One region of the Kitasatospora sp. NBC_01266 genome, then DNA from elsewhere that is predicted to be linked to it. Evidence: riboswitches for the same ligand, from Rfam matches in the RefSeq annotation. Region 1 holds a riboswitch; each other region holds the start of a gene.

Region 1 (3,200 bases):
CCCGCACTCGGCGGAGAGCGCGGAGGTCTTGCCGGGCAGCCACTCCAGGTTGCCGTGCTTGCCCAGGTGCACCACGGCGTCGGCGCCGAAGCCGCCGTCCGCCTGTGCGGCGGCGATCCAGCGGTAGGCGGCCAGGTAGTGGTGGCTCGGCGGCAGGTCGGGGTCGTGGTAGATGGCCACCGGGTTGGCGCCGAAGCCGCGCGGCGGCTGGACCAGCACCAGCAGGTTGCCCGCGCGCAGCGCGGCCAGCACGAGGTCGCCGTCCGGGTTCCGGCTGCGGTCCAGGTAGAGCTCGCCGGGCGCCGGACCCCAGTGCTCCTCGACCCGCTCGCGCAGCGCGGCGGGCAGTTCGGCGTACCAGCGGCGGTAGTCGGCGGCGGGGATGCGCACCGGGTTGCGGGCCAGCTGGTCCTCGGTGAGCCAGTCCTGGTCGTAACCACCGGCGTCGATCAGCGCCTTGATCAGCGCGTCACCCTCGTGCTCGCCCTCGACGGGCTCCATCCCCGGGAAGCCCTCGCCCAGCTCCCAGCCCTCGTCGCGCAGGCGGCGCAGCAGGCGGGCCCCGCTGGCCGGGGTGTCCAGGCCGACCGCGTTGCCGACCCGGGCGTGCTTGGTCGGGTAGGCGGAGAGCACCACGGCCAACCGCCGCTCGGCGGCGGGTATGTGGCGCAGCCGGGCGTGCCGGACCGCGATCCCGGCCACCCGGGCGCAGCGCTCGGGGTCGGCGACGTAGACGGTCAGCCCGTCCTCGTCCAGCTCCTTGAAGGAGAACGGCACGGTGATCAGCCGCCCGTCGAACTCCGGCACCGCGACCTGGGTGGCGGTGTCCAGCGGGGAGAGGCCGTCGTCGCTGGACTGCCAGGTCTCGCGCGACCAGGTCAGGCAGAGCGCCTGAAGGATCGGCCGGTCCAGTGCGGCCAGTGCGCCCGCGTCCCAGGCCTCCTCGTCGCCGCCCGCCTGCGCGTCGGCGGGCCGGGTGCCGCCGGCCGCCAGCACGGTGGTCACGATGGCGTCGGCGCTGCCGAGTTCGGCCAGCAGCTCGGCGGGCGCACCGCGCAGCGAGGAGCAGTAGAGCGGCTTGGCCCGCCCGCCCGCGTCCTCGATCGCGGCGCAGAGCGAGTCGACGAAGGCGGTGTTGCCGCTCATGTGGTGCGCGCGGTAGTAGAGGACGGCCACCAGCGGGCCTTCGGCGCGGCGGGCGGTGCGCTCCAGCGGGCCCCAGTCGGGCGCGGAGGCGGGCGGCGCGAAGCCGTGCCCGGTGAGCAGCACGGTGTCGGAGAGGAAGGCGGCCAGCTCGGCCAGGTTGGCGGCGCCGCCGTGCGCGAGGTAGGCGTGCGCCTCGGCCGCCAGGCCCGCCGGGACGGTGGACAGCTCCATCAGCTGCGCGTCCGGCGCCTGCTCGCCGCTGAGCACGATCACCGGGCGCGGCCCGGCGAGCAGCGCATCCAGGCCCTGCTGCCAGGCGCGTCGGCCGCCGAGCAGCCGGACCACCACCAGGTCGGTGCCGTCCAGCAGCTCCGGCAGGTCCTCGGCGCGCAGCCGGGCCGGGTTGCCCAGGCGGTAGGGGACCGGCCCGGCGCTGGCGCGGGCCGAGAGCAGGTCGGTGTCGGAGGTGGAGAGCAGCAGGATCACGCGGCTGGCCTTCCTCGGGGTCCGCGCCCCGGGTGCTGGGGGAGACGGCGGGAGTTCCTGGCTCCCAAGGCCCGTTGAGCCCTGGTCACAGTGGCGGGACCGCACCGGTGTCGCACCGGTTTCCTCCCCTGACGCCGTCTCGGGCGTGAGCGGACCAGGCGGCCCACCCGGCGGACATCCTAACGGGCACCCGACGGCGCGAAGGCGGTGCGGGGAGCGCGCACCAGCGCACTCTCCGCACCGCCTCGAGGCCGGCTCAGCCGCCGGCCCTGCGGACTACTTCCAGGTCAGCCCCTTCTCCAGCGAGAAGGGCTCGCCCCAGTACTGGGCCGTCGTGATCTTCACCGCGGGCGACGGTGCGAGCACCACCGCGCAGCCCTGGGCGGTCTGGCCGTTGGTGAAGCCGCTGGGCAGCGAGTCGGTCTTGCACTTGTCGAACTCGCCGATCACCATCACGTCCTGGCCCTGGGTGCCGTCCGGCAGCAGGCCGGTCATGTGGTCCACGGTGCTGAACGAGAGGTCGGTGCTGCCGACGTTCTTGATCGTGTAGCGGATGTAGTACGGGATCTTGCCGGAGACCTGGTCGCCCAGCTTCAGCGAGGCCAGGTCGGCGGGGTCGCCCGCCTCGATCGTGGTGACGGTCAGCGCGATGGTGCCCTTGGTGTCCCCGTAGACGAACGGGAGCTGCGCGGTCTGACCGATCTTGAAGCTCTGCCCGGCCGTGGCCACCTTCCCGTCGTCGCCGCCACCGCCCGTGTCGGCGGTGGCGGTCGGCGCGGCCGACGTGGTCGGCTTGGCCGCCTTGGTCGCGCCGCCGCTCGCCGGTGCGCTCGGCTTGGCGGTGGTGTCCTTGAACCCGCCGCTCGCCGCGGCGCTGGCGGGCGGCGTGGTGCTGGTGACCTCGTCCGGACCGCAGCCGGTCAGCGCGAAGACGCCGACGGTGGCCAGTCCGATCATGCCGCGGACAGCCTTGGTGCTGCTGATGGTGCTCATGAAGTTATGCCCCGTTGTTTGCCATGGGCCGTCAGCGGACGACCGTGTAGGCATAGTTGATAGCGCAACAGGACCGGTCGACTCCACTCGGCAGCCCCGTTCGTGACGGAGACCACGGCATTCGTTACGGCGTGCGCCGATCCCTCACAGGTCCCCCGCGGCATGGCCACGACAGCGCCCGGCCGACCCGCTCTCGGGTCGGCCGGGCGCGGCTGCCGCTCGACGGCGTCACATCGGGGCGAGCTGGGTGAGCCGGATGTTGTTGCCGGACGGGTCGCGGAAGCCGCAGTCGCGCCCGTAGGGCTGGTCGGTCGGCTTCTCGTTGAACTCCACGCCGCGCGCCGACAGCTCCTGGTACGCGGCGTCGCAGTCGTCGGTGGTCAGGAAGACCGAGCCGGCGCCGCCCTTGGCGGTCAGTTCGCGGATCTGCGCCTGGGTGTCCGCGTCGAAGACCGGCGCGCCGGGCACGGCCATCAGCACGAGCGAGACGTCCGGCTGGCCGACCGGGCCGACCGTGAGCCAGCGGAAGTCGCCCATCTCCGGCACGGTGACGTCGGACCGGACCTCCATGCCCA
Region 2 (3,200 bases), 3.1 Mb from region 1:
GATCCAGATCGGCAGGTCCGGCGTGCCGTAACTGGTCAGGATCGCCACCAGGTTGCCCGGGGCGCTGCTGATGTCCTCCATCGCGGTGCCGAACGAGGTCTTGGCGCTCGGCAGGTACGGGTAGGTGTACGGGTGGTAGCTGATCGCGTCCACCATCTTGTTGGCGCCCAGCTTGCAGACCGCGGTGAGGAAGTCGCCCTGCGAGACGTAGCCGGCGTCCTGGCCGGTGCTCACCGCCGCCAGGCCGCCGAGCAGGATGTAGGCCTTGGGGTCCGCGGCACGCAGCGCCTTGCTGGTGTCGCCGAGCAGTTGAGTGTAGGCGGCCGGGTCGGGGGCCGGTGCCCAGAACGGGATGTTCGGCTCGTTCCACACCTCCCAGGTGTGCACGCCCTGCGGGGCGTACCGCTTGGCGGCGGCCGCGGCGAAGGCGGCGAACAGGTTCGGGTCGGCCGGCGGGCAGGCGTCGTCCGAGGCGCAGCTCGCCTTGCGGGCCCACGGCGGGGTGTAGCCGATGGTGGGCAGCACCTCCAGGCCGCGGGCCTTGGCGGCGCTGAGGACCCGGTCGAACCGCTGCCACTCGTAGGTCTTCGGGCTGTCCGGCTGGATGTCGTCCCAGGACAGGTCGACCCGGATCCACTTGGAGCCGGTGTCCACGGCGTCACCCAGGCCGGTCGCCAGGTCCTGGTCGTTCTTCCAGGTGAGGGTGTCCCCGTAGGAGATGCCGATCCGCAGCGGCTTGCCCGGGTCCGCCGGCGCCTGGCTCGGCACGGGCGACCCGCCGGCCGTGACGGCTCCGGGGCCCGGCTTGGCGGCGGCCCCGGCCGAGGGCGAAGCGGTGGTGACGGTGCCGGCGAGGACGGTCGCGACCGCCGATACGATGAACGCCACCAACGCCGCCCGTAGGCGCTGCCTTCTCCCCGTGTCCCTCACCATGCGGCACAGCCTAGGCCAGCGTTCTGAGACCGCCGCGTGGCGGGGCGACCCCCGTCCCGCGGAGCCGCGACCGGTCGCCGACGCGGCGTCAGGCGACCTTCCGGCACCGACCGCCTTACTGCCCGCTGTGTGCGCGACACTACACATGACACTACATATGGGGTGCCTCGAAGGGGCCACCACTACATGTATGCTCACTCTCGCTGTCGACGCAGGGGAACCCGGTGCGAATCCGGGACTGCCCCGCAGCGGTGAGCGGGCCCGCCCCCGGGTGGCCCGCCAGTCCGAGTACCTGCCGACGGTGTGCCGCCCGGCCTCCCCGCAGAGGCCTTTCACGCACCGCAGTACCGTCCGGCCTCGCGGGCAGGCCAGGGTGACGACGCGCGCGCCGCAACGATTCGGCGTGCCCATCTCCCCTGCCCGGCGCGCACAGGCCACGGACGCCTCCCAGCCCGCCGCCGCCCCAGGAGAGAGCGCCTTGACCGTCGCTGCCTCAGTTGCTTCCCTGCCCTCACAGGGACACGCCGACGCCGCCCAGACCGACCCCGGTACTGCGCTGCTCCGGCTGCTCACCGACCGAAGCGCCGACCTCCCCCAGGTGGACCCCGGCCACGTCGCCGCCGCCGCGCTGCGCGGCCGCCATGCCGGCTCGGACTTCGCCGAGCTTCGCGGGTTGGCCGTGGACGCCGCCGCTTCGATGATCGCCGAGGACCCCCAGTACTCGAAGCTGGCCGCCCGGCTGCTCGCCCAGGAGATCGCCGACGAGGCGAACGGCCAGGGCGCCACCTCGTTCACCGCCTCGATCGCCGTCGGCCACGCCGAGGGCCTGATCGGCGACACCACCGCCGCCTTCGTGGCCAAGCACGCCGCGGCGCTGAACGCGCTGATCGACGAGCAGGGCGACGACCGCTTCGAGTACTTCGGCCTGCGCACCGTGCAGTCCCGCTACCTGCTGCGTCACCCGATCACCCGCAAGGTGGTGGAGCGCCCGCAGCACTTCCTGCTCCGGGTCGCCTGCGGCCTGGCGGTGGGCGACAGCGAGCAGTCGGTGGCCGAGGTCGCCGAGCTCTACCGGCTGATGAGCCGCCTGGAGTACCTGACCAGCTCGCCCACCCTGTTCAACTCCGGTACCCGGCACCCGCAGATGTCCAGCTGCTACCTGCTGGACTCGCCGCTGGACAACCTGGACTCGATCTACTCCCGGTACGCCCAGATCGCCCGGCTCTCCAAGCACGCCGGCGGCATCGGCCTGTCCTACACCCGGATCCGCTCGCGCGGCAGCCTGATCCGCGGCACCAACGGCAAGTCCAACGGCATCGTGCCGTTCCTGCGCACCCTGGACTCCTCGGTCGCCGCGGTCAACCAGGGCGGCCGCCGCAAGGGCGCGGCCTGCGTCTACCTGGAGACCTGGCACGCGGACATCGAGGAGTTCCTCGAACTGCGCGACAACACCGGCGAAGAGGCCCGCCGCACCCACAACCTCAACCTGGCGCACTGGATCCCGGACGAGTTCATGCGCCGGGTCAACGCCAACGCCGACTGGTCGCTCTTCTCGCCGGCCGACGTGCCCGAGCTGGTCGACCTGTGGGGCGAGGAGTTCGACGAGGCCTACCGCAAGGCCGAGTTGGCCGGCAAGGCGGTCCGCACCATCCCGGCGCAGACCCTGTACGCCCGGATGATGCGCACCCTGGCGCAGACCGGCAACGGCTGGATGACCTTCAAGGACGCCGCCAACCGCGCCGCCAACCAGACCGCGCTGCCCGGCCGCACGGTGCACTCCTCCAACCTGTGCACCGAGATCCTGGAGGTCACCGACGACTCCGAGACCGCGGTCTGCAACCTGGGCTCGGTCAACCTCGGTGCCCACGTGGCCGCCGGCGCCACCGCCGCCGACCTGGTGAACGCCATGGACTGGGCCCGGCTGGACGCCACCGTGCGCACCGCCGTGACCTTCCTGGACCGGGTGGTGGACATCAACTTCTACCCGACCACCGAGGCCGCCACCTCCAACTCCCGCTGGCGGCCGGTGGGCCTGGGCGTGATGGGCCTGCAGGACGTCTTCTTCCGGCTCGGCCTGGACTTCGACTCCGCCGAGGCCAAGCGGCTCTCCACGCTGATCGCCGAGCGGATCATGCTGACCGCCTACGAGCGCTCCAGCGAGCTGGCCGAGCAGTTCGGGCAGCACCCGGCCTACGCCGAGACCCGCGCCGCCCGCGGCCAGCTGCACATCGACCACTTCGCCGACGCCACCCCGCAGTGGACCGAGC
Region 3 (3,200 bases), 4.6 Mb from region 1:
CCGCGCAGTGCGGGCGCGTCCTCGGCGTGCCGCAGGCGAACTGCTCCTTCCATCTGCGCCAACTCGCCAAGTACGGCTATGTGGAGGAGGCCGGGCCGGGGCGCGACCGTCGCGAGCGGCAGTGGCGGGTGGCCGAGGCGCAGCCGACCGTGCGGATCGCCGAGGACGGTGACGCGGTGGTCAAGCAGCAGCTCGAACGACTGGTGGTGGAACGGGAGATGCAGGCGATCCTCGATCACCGGGCGCGCGGTGAGCAGGCGGCGCGGGACGAGGAGCGCGGCGTCCCGAAGGCCGCCGTCACCGCCGCGATCGCCGTGCTCTCCGCTGACGAGGCAGCTGAACTCGAGGCGCAGTGGCTGGCCCTGCTCCAGCCCTACCTCGCCCGGGGCACGGCGGACAGCAGCCGGCTCCGGCCCGGACGCCACCGCGTCCGGTACTTCATGGCGGCGACTCCGCTGCCGGACTTCGAAACGGGGGAGAACGAGAATGACGCGGACGACTGACGGTGGCCCGATCGACTTCGTGAGCGCGGCGCCCATCACCGGTTCCCTGGCGGTCAGTTGGATCCACGGCGCGCCCGGCAGGCGCCCGGCCGACGACCCCGCGATCCAGATCCACCACTACGACGAGCACACCGTCATCCTGCGCCAGAGCAAGTCGGTCAACTACGAGGCGCCGTTCATCTTCCTGCTGTTCGGCAACGACCGGGCCCTGCTGCTGGACACCGGCGCTACGGCCGACCCCGACCTCTTCCCGCTGCGCGCCACCGTCGACCGGCTGATCGCCGAGTGGCTCGACCGGAACCCGGCCGAGCACGACGAGGGCCGCGCGCCCTACGAGCTGGTGATCGCGCACACCCACGGGCACGGCGACCACGTGGCGGCGGACGCCCAGTTCGCCGACCGTCCCGCGACCACCGTGGTTCCCCGGGAGGTCGAGGCCGTCCGGTCCTTCTTCGGCCTCGGCGACAACTGGCCCCTGGCGAAGGCCACTTTCGACCTGGGCGGCCGAGTGCTGGAGATCCTCGCCTCACCGGGGCACCACCAGGCGGCGATCACCAGCTACGACCCGTGGACCGGGCTCCTGTTCACCGGCGACACCGTGCTGCCGGGCCGGCTCTACGTGGCCGACTCCGCCGCGTTCCTCGCCTCGATGGAGCGGCTGGTCGCGTTCGCCGGCACCCGGCCGGTCACCCACGTCCTCGGCTGCCACGTCGAGATGAACCGCCGCCCCGGCGGGGAGTACCCGATCGGCGCCGGCTACCAACCCGACGAGCGGGCCCTGGAGATGACGGTGGATCAGCTGACGGCGATCCGCGACGCGGCGGCGGCCCTGGCCGGCCGGCGCGGTGTGCACCGCTTCGACGACTTCATCCTCTACAACGAGCCGCGCAAGGCCGACATGCTCAAGCTGATGGCCCGCGGCCTGGTCCACCAACTGCTGGACAAGTTCAGGAAGTAGCGGCCGGGCCGGCCGGCTCGCGAATCGCCTCGCCGAACCGCCTCGACTCCCGCGCCCGGTTCGAGGGCGCCGCCGCGTTCGTGGACCACCGCTGTGTGCCCTTGGCTGCAAGAGCAGCGGGCCGAGCACGCCCGCCCAGCACATACCTGCACACCTGCGCAGGCTTGTGGATATTGCCGCCAGGGCCATACGGTGGTCCCGCCGTGGTGTTCGGGAAGACCGGTGCACTGTGCTTGCCACAGGAGTCCGGAGCGGCCCTCGCCACTGTGATCAGGAAGTCCGCGCACACCAGACCCACCGTCACGCGGTGGGCGGTCACTGGACGCTTCACGCGTCCGGGAAGGCCGGGAACGGCGCGGGCGCTTCACCTGTCAGCCAGGAGACCGGCCACGGCACCGCACGACGAACTGTCCACGAGGTGCTGGAGAGGCTGCCCTGAGATGACCCTGCCCAAAACCGCTTCCGCCGCCATACCCGCTTCCGCCGCCATGCCCGAAGCCGCCGCGGCGGCCGGGCCCGCCCGAGCCGCGACCGCCGCCCTGACCTGGGAGCGGCGGGACTGGATCCGTACCGGCGGCCTGCTGGCGGTGATCCTGGGCATGCACGTGGTCGCCTTCTTCGTCCTGGTCACGATGGTCGCCCCGCACCACTACACCGTCGGCAACCAGGTCTTCGGCCTCGGACTCGGCGTCACCGCGTACACCCTGGGCATGCGGCACGCCTTCGACGCCGACCACATCGCGGCGATCGACAACACCACGCGCAAGCTGATGGCGGACGGCAAGCGCCCGGTCTCGGTGGGCTTCTGGTTCGCGCTCGGCCACTCCACCATCGTGGTGGTGCTGGCGGGGTTGGTCGCGGCCGGGGCCAAGGTGGTCGGCACTCTGACCGACGACAACTCGGGTGCCCACAAGCTGCTCGGCCTGGTCTCCACCAGCGTCTCCGGCGGGTTCCTCTACCTGATCGCGGCGCTCAACCTGGTCTCGCTGGCCGGGATCCACCGGGTGTTCAAGGCGATGCGGGCGGGCCAGTTCGACGAGCACGAGCTGGAGAAGCACCTGGACAACCGCGGCTTCATGAACCGCGTGCTGGGCCGGCTGACCAGGTCGATCACCCGCCCCGGCCAGATGTACCCGATCGGGCTGCTGTTCGGCATCGGCTTCGACACCGCGACCGAGGTCACGCTGATGGTGATGGCCGGCTCGGGTGCCGCCGCCGGCCTGCCCTGGTACGCGATCCTCTGCCTGCCGCTGCTCTTCGCCTCCGGCATGAGCCTGTTCGACACCCTCGACGGCACGTTCATGAACTTCGCCTACCACTGGGCGTTCTCGAACCCGACCCGCAAGGTGTACTACAACCTCACCATCACCGGCCTGTCGATCGCCGTCGCCTTCCTGATCGGCACCATCGAGCTGGTCGGCGTGCTGCACGACCAGCTCGACCTGACCGACCCGGTGACCGGCTGGATCTCCGGTGTCGACCTGAACAACGTCGGATTCGTGATCGTCGGCCTCTTCGTGGTGGTCTGGGCCGGTGCGCTGGCGTACTGGCGGCTGGCGAAGGTGGAGCAGCGCTGGCCGTCCGGTCGATGACCGCTCGATAACCGGTCGGCTCAGCGCATTCCGGTCGGTGCGGGGTGCCGCGGCGGGATGTCGAGCCGGAACCGCAGGCGGCAGATCACCGCGTTGGTGTGCCGGCGGATCGCCCGGTCCAACAGCACACCGCGCTGGTTCTGCAGC
Region 4 (3,200 bases), 4.0 Mb from region 1:
GCGACGGCGGTTCCCCAACGCATGGCTCTCCCTGGAGTGGTGGCGGCGCTGACACGGCCTTTCCAGTCCACCGCGAGCCGTGCGGCGCGGCCACCGCAACGCCGCCGTCCGGGCTCGGCGGAAGCGGCAGGGGAGCCGACCGGGCCGGGCTGCTCAGACCGGCAGGGGAGCCGACCGGGCCGGGCTGCTCAGACCGGCAGGCCGCCGGTGTCCCGGCCGGCCAGCAGGCTCCAGAACCGGTCGACCGGCGCCTGCTCGGGCTCCGGTGGGCGCGGTCCCGGCTCGGCCGCGGGCGCGGCACCCCAGCTGCCCGCGCCCCAGTGCGAGGGCACCTGGTACTCGCCGCACAGCCCCGCCAGCACCGTGCCCAGGGTCTGCCGGGGCACCGGGACCAGCGCGCCGATCGCCGCCAGCTGGGCCCGCCAGCGCCCGTCCACGCACTGGCGCAGCCGCTGCTCCAGCTCGGGGCCGGCGCCCCGGACCCGGACCAGGTCGCGCAGGGTCAGCCCGAGCACCTCGGCCAGCGCGGCGCTGCACTCCTCGTCCCAGCTCCAGCGCCCGGTCGACTCGGCGTCGGTGTAGCTGCGCAGGCCCACCCCGATCCGGTTCGCGGCCTGCTCCCGGGACAGCTCGCGGGCCACCCGGAAGTCGCGCAGCGTGCCGGGCGCCGCGCCCATCAGCTGGTCCGCCGGACACCACAGCACCCGGGCCAGCGCGATCAGTTCCGTCTCGTCGGGGCGCAGTTCGCCGCTCTCCCAGCCGGTCACATGGGTGGGCAGCAGGCGCACGCCGTGCGCGGCCAGCGCCTTGGTCACCTGCTCGGCGGTCAGGCCGAGGGCCTCGCGGTGCGCGCGAGCGGCCTGCGGGGAGAACGGGACCGGGGTGGGGGCCGGTGGCCGGCTTCTTCGCATGCGCCGACGCTAGGGGCGGGACGGGCGCGGCCGCAGCCGCCGAACGCACGAAGTCGGGTGGTGGGCCGCCGAGGGCCGTTGGCGATCCACCTGGTTGACTCCCCCTTGACAGGCGTGATGGGATCCTCGGGCCAAACGGAGGCAAGGAGAGGAAGCCGGTGCGAATCCGGCGCGGTCCCGCCACTGTCACCGGGGAGCACGCCCGACGTACGGTCACGGCGGCCCGCCACAGGGTTGTTGGAAGGCCCGGGTGTGTGTCAGCCACCCGGGAGCCAGGAGACTCTCGCCGCCGGTACGTCGATCCAGGGCGCGGACCCTGAGTGAGGACACACGACACATGGCGGGGGTTTTCCACCGCGCGCTTCCGTACGCCCTGGGCGCCGTGGCCGGCTACGCGGCCGACGCCCGGTTCGGCGACCCTCGGCGCGGCCACCCGGTGGCCGCCTTCGGCCGCGCGGCCACCTTGCTCGAACGCGCGCTCTGGCGCGACCACCGGGGCGCCGGGGCGCTGCACACCGCCCTGTGCGTGGGTGCGGTGGCGGGCGGCGCGGCGGTGCTGGGCCGGGCGCTGCACCCGGACCGCCGGGACGGCGCGGCGCTCACCGCCGCCGCCACCTGGACCGTGCTCGGCGGCAGCTCGCTCACCCGCGAGGCGCGCACCATCGGCGCCGCGCTGACGGCCGGTGACCTGGCCGCCGCCCGGCGGCGCCTGCCGCACCTGTGCGGTCGCGACCCGAGCGCGCTGGACGAGCAGCAGATCGCCCGCGCCGTGGTCGAGTCGGTGGCCGAGAACACCGCCGACGCCGTGGTCAACGCCCTGGTCTGGGGCGCGCTCGCGGGCGCGCCGGGCCTGCTCGGCTTTCGCGCCGTCAACACGCTGGACGCGATGGTCGGCCACAAGTCGCCGAAGTACCGCCGGTTCGGCTGGGCGGCGGCCCGCCTGGACGACGTGGCCGGCTGGCCCGGCGCCCGGCTGACCGCGCTGCTCACGGTGGCGGCGGCCGAGCGGCCGAGCACCGCCTGGCGCGTCTGGCGGCGCGACGGCGGCGCGCACCCGAGCCCGAACGCCGGGCAGGCCGAGTCGGCCTTCGCGGGCGCGCTCGGCGTGCGGCTGGGCGGGACGCTGCGCTACGGCACCCGCGAAGAGCACCGCCCGGTGCTGGGCGCCGAGCTGCGCCCGGTGGCGGCGGCGGACATCGAACGGGCCTGCCGGCTGTCGCGCCGGGTCGGGCTGCTGGCGTTGGGGACCACGGTGGCACTGCGCGCCGCGGTACTGCGGAGGGGACGGATATGAGCAACGCGCTGCTGGTGGCGGGCACCACCTCGGACGCCGGGAAGAGCGTGGTGACCGCCGGGATCTGCCGCTGGCTGGTCCGCCGGGGCGTCAAGGTGGCCCCGTTCAAGGCGCAGAACATGTCGCTCAACTCGATGGTCACCCTGGACGGCGCGGAGATCGGCCGGGCCCAGGTGATGCAGGCGCAGGCGGCCCGGGTGGAGCCGGAGGCCGCGATGAACCCGGTGCTGCTCAAGCCCGGTGCGGACGGCCGCAGCCAGGTGGTGCTGCTGGGCCGGGCGGTCGCGGAGGTCGGCGCGCTGGACTACCGCGAGCGCAAGCCCTACCTGCTGGAGCGCTCGCTGGAGTGCCTGGCCGACCTGCGCCGCCGGTTCGACGTGGTGATCTGCGAGGGGGCCGGCTCGCCCGCCGAGATCAACCTGCGTGATCGCGACATCGCCAACATGGGCCTGGCGCGGGCCGCCGAGCTGCCGGTGGTGGTGGTCGGCGACATCGACCGCGGCGGGGTCTTCGCCGCGATGTTCGGCACCCTGGCCCTGCTCTCGCCCGAGGACCAGCGGCTGGTGGCGGGCTGGCTGGTGAACAAGTTCCGGGGCGACGCGCGGCTGCTCGGGCCCGGCCTGGACATGCTGCACGAGCTGACCGGGCGTCCGGTGCTCGGCACCCTGCCGATGCTGCCCGGCCTGTGGCTGGACGCCGAGGACTCGCTGGACCTGGGTGCGGTGGTGGACCGCTGCTCGGCGGGGCCGTTCGGCGCCGACGTGCTGCGGGTGGCCGTGCTGCGGCTGCCCCGGCTCTCCAACTTCACCGACCTGGACGCGCTGGCCCAGGAGCCCGGGGTGCTGGTCCGCTGGGCCACCCGGCCCGAGGAGCTGGCCGACGCCGACCTGGTGGTGCTGCCCGGCACCCGGGCGACCGTCGCCGACCTGGCCTGGCTGCGCGAGCGCGGTCTGGAGCAGCCGCTGCGCGAGCGGGCGGCGGCCGGGCGCCCGGTG

Evidence for each region. A riboswitch is a leader RNA that binds a small molecule or an ion and turns the genes downstream of it on or off. The one in region 1 is predicted to bind cobalamin.
Region 2: linked by a shared signal. The riboswitch ahead of OG403_RS23330 (ribonucleoside-diphosphate reductase subunit alpha) and the one ahead of cobN (cobaltochelatase subunit CobN) in region 1 are both predicted to bind cobalamin.
Region 3: linked by a shared signal. The riboswitch ahead of OG403_RS29260 (HoxN/HupN/NixA family nickel/cobalt transporter) and the one ahead of cobN (cobaltochelatase subunit CobN) in region 1 are both predicted to bind cobalamin.
Region 4: linked by a shared signal. The riboswitch ahead of OG403_RS26815 (cobalamin biosynthesis protein) and the one ahead of cobN (cobaltochelatase subunit CobN) in region 1 are both predicted to bind cobalamin.

Annotation. Positions count from the first base shown of each region.
Region 1 covers NZ_CP108458.1:2,199,830-2,203,029, reverse strand. The annotation lists gene cobN (cobaltochelatase subunit CobN) at 1-1,632, opposite strand, end outside; cobalamin riboswitch at 1,662-1,786, opposite strand; gene OG403_RS09035 (hypothetical protein) at 1,909-2,625, opposite strand; gene OG403_RS09030 (VOC family protein) at 2,854-3,200, opposite strand, start outside.
Region 2 covers NZ_CP108458.1:5,332,673-5,335,872, reverse strand. The annotation lists gene OG403_RS23335 (cellulase family glycosylhydrolase) at 1-888, opposite strand, end outside; cobalamin riboswitch at 1,118-1,247, shown strand; gene OG403_RS23330 (ribonucleoside-diphosphate reductase subunit alpha) at 1,439-3,200, shown strand, end outside.
Region 3 covers NZ_CP108458.1:6,816,802-6,820,001, forward strand. The annotation lists gene OG403_RS29250 (helix-turn-helix domain-containing protein) at 1-503, shown strand, start outside; gene OG403_RS29255 (MBL fold metallo-hydrolase) at 487-1,461, shown strand; cobalamin riboswitch at 1,649-1,867, shown strand; gene OG403_RS29260 (HoxN/HupN/NixA family nickel/cobalt transporter) at 1,902-3,053, shown strand; gene OG403_RS29265 (APC family permease) at 3,074-3,200, opposite strand, start outside.
Region 4 covers NZ_CP108458.1:6,180,626-6,183,825, reverse strand. The annotation lists gene OG403_RS26825 (alpha/beta hydrolase) at 1-23, opposite strand, end outside; gene OG403_RS26820 (helix-turn-helix domain-containing protein) at 189-911, opposite strand; cobalamin riboswitch at 1,060-1,194, shown strand; gene OG403_RS26815 (cobalamin biosynthesis protein) at 1,249-2,205, shown strand; gene OG403_RS26810 (cobyric acid synthase) at 2,202-3,200, shown strand, end outside.